DNA from 3 places in the Priestia sp. YIM B13489 genome. Region 3 is predicted to be linked to each of the others. Evidence: riboswitches for the same ligand, from Rfam matches in the RefSeq annotation. Region 3 holds a riboswitch; each other region holds the start of a gene.
What was found. A riboswitch is a leader RNA that binds a small molecule or an ion and turns the genes downstream of it on or off. The one in region 3 is predicted to bind cyclic di-GMP.
Positions count from the first base shown of each region.

Region 1: it holds a riboswitch for cyclic di-GMP, as region 3 does, so the genes downstream of both, ACFX4W_RS01025 (anti-repressor SinI family protein) here and ACFX4W_RS00665 (anti-repressor SinI family protein) in region 3, are expected to answer to the same signal.
Region 2: it holds a riboswitch for cyclic di-GMP, as region 3 does, so the genes downstream of both, ACFX4W_RS27770 (anti-repressor SinI family protein) here and ACFX4W_RS00665 (anti-repressor SinI family protein) in region 3, are expected to answer to the same signal.

Region 1 is NZ_JBHZOQ010000016.1:1,358-3,622, forward strand. It holds gene ACFX4W_RS01010 (Alp7A family actin-like protein) at 1-465, shown strand, start outside; gene ACFX4W_RS01015 (hypothetical protein) at 483-860, shown strand; partial or broken gene ACFX4W_RS01020 (RNA polymerase sigma factor) at 916-1,032, shown strand; cyclic di-GMP riboswitch class I at 1,173-1,257, shown strand; gene ACFX4W_RS01025 (anti-repressor SinI family protein) at 1,277-1,399, shown strand; gene ACFX4W_RS01030 (anti-repressor SinI family protein) at 1,431-1,577, opposite strand; gene ACFX4W_RS01035 (AbrB/MazE/SpoVT family DNA-binding domain-containing protein) at 1,833-2,265, shown strand, end outside.
Region 2 is NZ_JBHZOQ010000053.1:4,246,655-4,248,919, reverse strand. It holds gene ACFX4W_RS27775 (histidinol-phosphatase HisJ family protein) at 121-912, shown strand; gene ACFX4W_RS27770 (anti-repressor SinI family protein) at 990-1,112, opposite strand; cyclic di-GMP riboswitch class I at 1,133-1,219, opposite strand; gene ACFX4W_RS27765 (helix-turn-helix domain-containing protein) at 1,331-1,666, opposite strand; gene ACFX4W_RS27760 (acyltransferase family protein) at 1,981-2,265, shown strand, end outside.
Region 3 is NZ_JBHZOQ010000010.1:48,176-50,440, forward strand. It holds cyclic di-GMP riboswitch class I at 1,001-1,085, shown strand; gene ACFX4W_RS00665 (anti-repressor SinI family protein) at 1,104-1,235, shown strand; gene sinI (DNA-binding anti-repressor SinI) at 1,298-1,420, opposite strand; gene ACFX4W_RS00675 (AbrB/MazE/SpoVT family DNA-binding domain-containing protein) at 1,652-2,265, shown strand, end outside.

The DNA.
Region 1 (2,265 bases), on a different contig from region 3:
AGCATTGAAGGCATTCCTTATTTAGCGCATATTGATAAATTACGTAAAGAAAAATTCCTAGAACTGTTTACAGACTTACGTGCCTTTGATCAATTTATTCTTGATAACTACAGCAAACAAAAATTTGTATTAAAAAACGAAAATACAGGCGAATCCATTGATTTAACAAGTACAATCAAGTCTTCTCTTCGAGAATATGTAGAGATTTTATTGGCTAAATTAAATGATGTTGCACCACCACCAGCGAACAAACTACGTAAGTATGTATATTGCGGAGGGGTAGCCCCTACTTTAGAGGTAGCTATCATGAATAGTATGCGTGACAAAATTGGAGAAGAACGTACTGAGAAGTATCATAAGGTGCCCCAAGATAGCCGCCATTTAAATTTATTTGGCTTAGAGATTCGTAGTATGGGTTACGTTCAAAAGAAGCACGCAACAGAGAAGAAAGCCGTTAAATCCTAACAACGTAGGTGATGGGGATGTCAGAGCGTCAAAATGCGTTTACGATTAAGACAAATCGATTGAGTGATGAAGTTTATAATAAGCTAGCTAAATATGCTAAATCGCGTAGGTTAGGGGATTATATTTCATCTTTAATTCTACGTGATTTAGATGATTCATCTACTCAAAAAAAAGTAATTGAAGACAAAAAAACCTACGAAATGCTTGAACATATAAAGAATGAATTAGCTGATTTAAAAACATTAGTAAAAACAACAGGTTTTGTAGGAAGTGTCTCTTTCAAAGAAGAAGAGCCTTTAAAGGTTCCCCAACTGAAAGAAGGAAAGATTGCAGATTTAGAAAATATATCTGGCTCATTAGACGATGACGACTTAGAAGAATATAACGATTTTTAAACAGTAAAGCCACTAGAAACATACTAGTGGTTTTTTCTGTTTTTATTTTAAAGACTTACCTTATAATGAGATTGCTACTTCCTTAAATATTAGTGTGGGAACAGTTAAGGCGAGGATTCATCGAGCAAAATCTTTATTGAGAAAGATGTATGCGAAGCAAGGTAGTGATTAGCTGGATATTTATTTATTTTTTATAATGCTATTTATATTAATTAGTAATAGGTTATAAAGGGTTTTAAAAAATAAATGATAATACTTATTTTGACATAATTCGACACCCATTATATAGTAAGATATTTATAAATTTACATATTGAGATAAAGGCAAACTAGTTGAAAGGCTAGGACGCAAAGCTACAGGTCTAAGGTCAAGTGGCTATGGCAGCTGAGCCCCCTGAATATCTGGAGGTAATTTTTATGGACAGTAAAGGACAATTAGTAGCACAAGAACTAAGTCAAGAATGGGTCAAACTTATAAAGGAAGCTAGAGAATTGGGATTAACCATTGAGGAAATTAAGAAGTTCTTAGAAAGCAAATAGACACTTTAACCATAAACAACATTAATTATAATTAATGTTGTTTATGGTCATTTAATTTTTGAGATTTTCTATTCAAAAACTTCTTAAATTCCTCTGGAGTAATGGTGGAATTCATCGCTTCTTTAACTAAATCTAGCCATTCCTGGGGAAGGGTAGTATCATGGTTTAAATTATTCATTGCAATATTCCTCCTCTACAACTTGTCCTATTATAAAACAAATTAATTTGTAATATAACCCACAATGTTAAAAATATTACTTTTAACCTATTATTTTCTTGTTGATAATACATTTGGAATTCCCTCTGTTTATTTAGTTTATAAAAAATCAAGATTTAATAACCTAGGTATGCTAATAAAGGCATAAAAAATGAATGGTGGGTACATTCAAAGTTAACCTTTATTTATGAAGTACATTTGAAAGGATTTTTATTAATGAAAGAGGACGAATCACTTAAAGAAGACTTAATAATCGATAATATGGGGAGGGTAAAGATACCACCCCTGTTTTTAAAGCATGTTAATATCCAGCCATCTGCTACAATACAATTCTTTACCTACAAAAATTATTTTATTATGAAGCAGATTGAAGCTTCACCGGTATTTTTAGAGAAAAAAATGAAGATGAACAATTTAATTAGAACTATCGATCATTTAGGCTATATTGTAATTCCAAAGATACTCCGTGAAATACATGATATGAATTTATGTGAAAAAATAGGAGTGAAATTAATTAACAAGAGTATTATTTTCTACAAAAAAAGAAAACAGAATAAATCCCCAGGTCTAATAAAAGAGCCTATAGAACCTGAATTAAATAGGTTATCTTTACTTGAAATAAAAGAAGGGAAGATAAGGCTTCCTAATT
Region 2 (2,265 bases), on a different contig from region 3:
AATGTCTTTTTTTATTGGAAATACTTTTTATGAACGAAAAAAGGCGGGATAAGGGGAAAAAGGGTCTCTATGTGCAGTAAGAGCTGGAGAAATGTATAATAGACTTAGAGGTGACTAATTATGTATCTAGTAGACTACCATCATCACACGAACAATTCATTTGATTCTCAGGCAGTCATGAAAGAAGTGTGCGAGCAAGCTGTGAAAAACGGCATAAACGAAATTTGTTTTACCGAGCACTTTTCATTAAATCCATTAGCACCAACATACGGTCATATGGATTTTGATAAATATGAACGAGAACTAGCGGAATGCAGAGATCAGTTTCAAAATCAGCTAGTGATTAAAAAAGGAATTGAAATTTGTGAGCCGCATTATTTAAAAGAGAAGTATCAAGAAACGATGAAGCAAGAGAACTTTGATTTTATATTAGGATCGGTTCATAACATTAATAACATCAAGCTTCGTAAACATTTGGAGCTGAACAATAAAGAAGCAATTTACCGCGCTTATTTTAATGAAATGTATAAGCTAGTAAGCGAAGCGGACATTGACGTGTTGGCTCATTTAGATTTAATGAAGCGCTATGCGTTTGAGCAATACGGCATTTACGACTTTCATCAATTCAAAGATATTCTTGCAGATATTTTGAAAAAAGCAATTGATCGCAATATTGGAATTGAAATTAACACTTCAGGTATAAGAGGGAAGCTGGGCGAAGCGCTGCCGGCACTGGAAGTTGTTGAGCTGTACCGCGATTTAGGCGGAGAAATCTTAACAATTGGATCTGATTCACACTTTGCTGAAACGGTAGGAGCTCATATGAAAGAAGCAGTTGAAATGGCAAAACAGTGTGGATTTACGGAGATTTATACATTTGATGAGCGTCAGCCAAAAGGAATTCGCATTTAATAGAAGTGGATTTTACTTTCTTCTAGAATAATAATAACTGCAAAAAGCACGCTCTAATTTGAGCGTGCTTTTTTAATTTAGTTCCGCTTAAGCTCCGACAAAAACCTCCGGACTTCTTCGATAGTCAGCCCCAGCGCGCGAGCTGATTCCATAAGACTTACCCACTCTTGATCGATTGACAGTATATTTTCTTTTTTCATTACGATTCATCCACCCTTTGCCAGGGAACCCAGCTATCATAGCCAAAAGCGGCCTTAGACCTGAAGCTTTGCGTCACTATTTTTCAATAGTTTTGCCCTTATCTGGATAATTTGTAATAGTATTCTTAGCATACAGTTATTTTACAAGATAATATTTGTAAAAGATGTCGAAATAGGTCGATTATAACAAAAAAATTAAACGTTCATGAATGGATCTATCAGTTTGTTTTTCGGAACTTTAAATAATACTGAAATTCAATAAATTCTTCTTTGGTCATACCGTCTTGAATGGCTCGTTCAATTAAATGAAGCCACTCTAGATTGAGGGCTGGCTTTGAAGTTAGAGCTGGACAGCTGATGTCTCCCTCAATTAAGTCATCAATCGTTGTATGAAGAGAAGACGCGATTTTATCAAGCATTTGAAGAGAAGGATTATTATTTAACCCTTTTTCTAAATGAGACAAATACGATTTTGAAATATTAGCTTCTTCAGCCAAGCGTGTAATCGAATAGCCTTTTTTTAGTCGCAAATTCTTAATCTTTTCTCCTATCACATTCAGTTCATCCTCTTCTTATAGGTTTTTTTGTTCATTATAACGCATATTTGTGCATTGTGTGTAAATAAAAATATAAAATAAATAATATTTTGTTCTTTATAAAGAATAAAATAGGCCAAAATATCTATTCTTGATGCGGGTATATTATGCTATACTTCACTTACAAATTGTTCTTTATTAAGAATATTTGTCGATTTATCACTTTTTTATTCGCTATAGTGAACGTTTTGTATAGTACGCTAGCGCTATATGAAATGATCCTTGCGCGATAAAGAGATAACATTATTTATTAAATTAGGATAGGAGATTACATGGAAAAAAGATATGTAGAACTTGATTCTTTAAGAGGATTAGCAGCTCTTTTTGTTGTGATAAATCATTATCTCATGATTTATCCAAGCTTCAGCGAGTATAGGTATGACGGTGATTCTTCTTTTTTACTGTCCATGGTAAAAGAAAGTCCGCTGCGGCTATTGTTCAGCAGTGGAAATGAATCAGTGGTTTTGTTTTTTGTCTTAAGCGGATTTGTTTTAGCACTGCCGTTTTATGGCCGTTCTTCTTTTCGATATGAGAACTATCTTGTAAGAAGAATTTGC
Region 3 (2,265 bases):
CTGCATATCCGTTTTATAAGGGTGGTAAAATTGGAAGTCTAGTAGGAGTGGTAAGGATACTAATGTTTCTTAACATTCTTGAATTTATCTAAAGAGACAGAATACACCTAATATTAGGGAAATTTATAAATCGCTATAAATAGGATCATATTCATAAAAAGACCGCCCATTATCTATAAGTGTATAGGCGGTCTTATCTATGTTTTTATTAGATAGTTCACGCATATGACATAACGTATAATAAGATCAATTATTTTTTATACGTTTAAAAAGATGTATTTATAGATTTAAATAGACATCTTGTCATTAGTTTTTCTGTTGCCTAAAAAGGCGTACCTTTTTAGAGTTTTTATATTGGGAAACCCCGATCATAAATTAATCGAAGCTTTATTAAGGGGATCCCGTATAAAAAGTGTTGCAATATTGAAAAAGCATCCCTGGACGGATGCTATGGTGTAAATTAAGCTGGTTCATTATTTTGTTTTTTTAGCAACTTATTTTCTAAATTTAATTGCTTCATTCTTCGTTGTAATCCCAAATTTTCTAAGTCCTGCTCTAACTCATAAGATAAATCAATTCGTTTCTTAGCATTCTCCCTTAGTTCCCTAGTAATTGCTAATTTCTTTTCTTATTTCGGATCCACATTACCAGCTCTTTCCCATGGTTTGCTAGGTTCGACATACTAAATGAAAAGTCTTGTAAAAAACAGTCATTAGATATCCATGTCTAACGATTGGAATTCGGTTTACCTTAGGAGTTTTTTAAGTGCATATATCTTATGTAAGAATTAATATCTTACAGAATCTTGAATAGTTAGACCTAGAAATTATGTGAAAAACATAAAAATTTTAATAAACATCATACTATAATTAATTTGTGTGCACATGTTATTTTAAAAATAAGAGTACCTTTTGAAGTAGATATCAAAAAACAACAAAAATTACGTATTATGACACAGTTCGACACCCACTATATAGTAATATAGATTTAAATTTACATATTCAGACAAAGGCAAACTAGTTGAAAAGTTAGGTCGCAAAGCTACAGGTCTAAGGTCAATTGACTATGACAGCTGGGCTACCTGGAGATCTGGAGGTATTTTTATGAATAGTTCGAACCAACTTTTAACGCACGAGTTAGATGAGGAATGGGTAAATCTTATTCGAGAAGCCAAAGAGATGGAATTGTCCATTGAAGAAATTAAAGAGTTTTTAGCAAATAAACAAATACTGTAGCAATAAAAAACATTAGGCCAGACTATTTTTGGTATCTAATGTTTTTTATTGCTATATAATGTTTAAGATTTCTCTTCAAGAAATCTTTTAAATTCTTCCTTAGTCACATTCGAACCCATAGCTATTTTAACTAATGCTAGCCATTCCTGGGGAAGATTAATTTCATAATTTTCATTATTATCCATGATATTCCTCCTCTTGACTTGTCATATTATATACTAAAATATTCGGTAACATAACCCCCTAAGAATAAATCTATTACTTTTTTTATGACTAATATGCATAAAACCCAATTACTTATCCTGCTTGTAAAAAGTTCAAATCTAATACCATATACAAGCCATAAAAACATAAGTGTTAAATAAATTTAAAATGCACCTTTATTTATAAAAGTACATTTGAAAGGATTTTCAGTAGTGGAAGAGAAAGAATTATTCAAAGACTATCTAATAATTGATAAGATGGGTAGAGTTAAGATACCATCGCGTTTTTTAAAATACGCTAATATTCAGCCATTTACTAAAATGCAATTTTTTGAGCATAAAAACTGTTTTGGTATGAAGCAGATTGAAGTTCCACAGGTCTGTTTAAAGAAAAAAAAGAAGTTAAACAAATTAATTAGAACTATTGATAATTGGGGCTACATCACAATTCCAAAAACATTGCGTGAAATACATAATTTGAATTTGTATGAGAAGATAGGAATAAAATTACTCAATAAAAATATTATTTTCTATAAAATAAGAAAATACAATAAAACATTAGGTCAAACAATGGAACCTATAGAACACCAATTAAATAAATTACTTTTAATTACGTTAAAAGAGGGGAAAATTAAACTTAACAATTTTTTCTTGGAGGCTTTAGATTTAGAACTAAATATGCAATTGCAGTTTTTTATTAAAGAACAAGACACCCTTGTTGTAAAAAAACATGAATATAAATTTTCTATTGAAGGAAATCTATCTTTTACTGGGCAATCACGGATAATAAGTAAAGACAAATATTTAAACATACCTAAAAGGTTAAG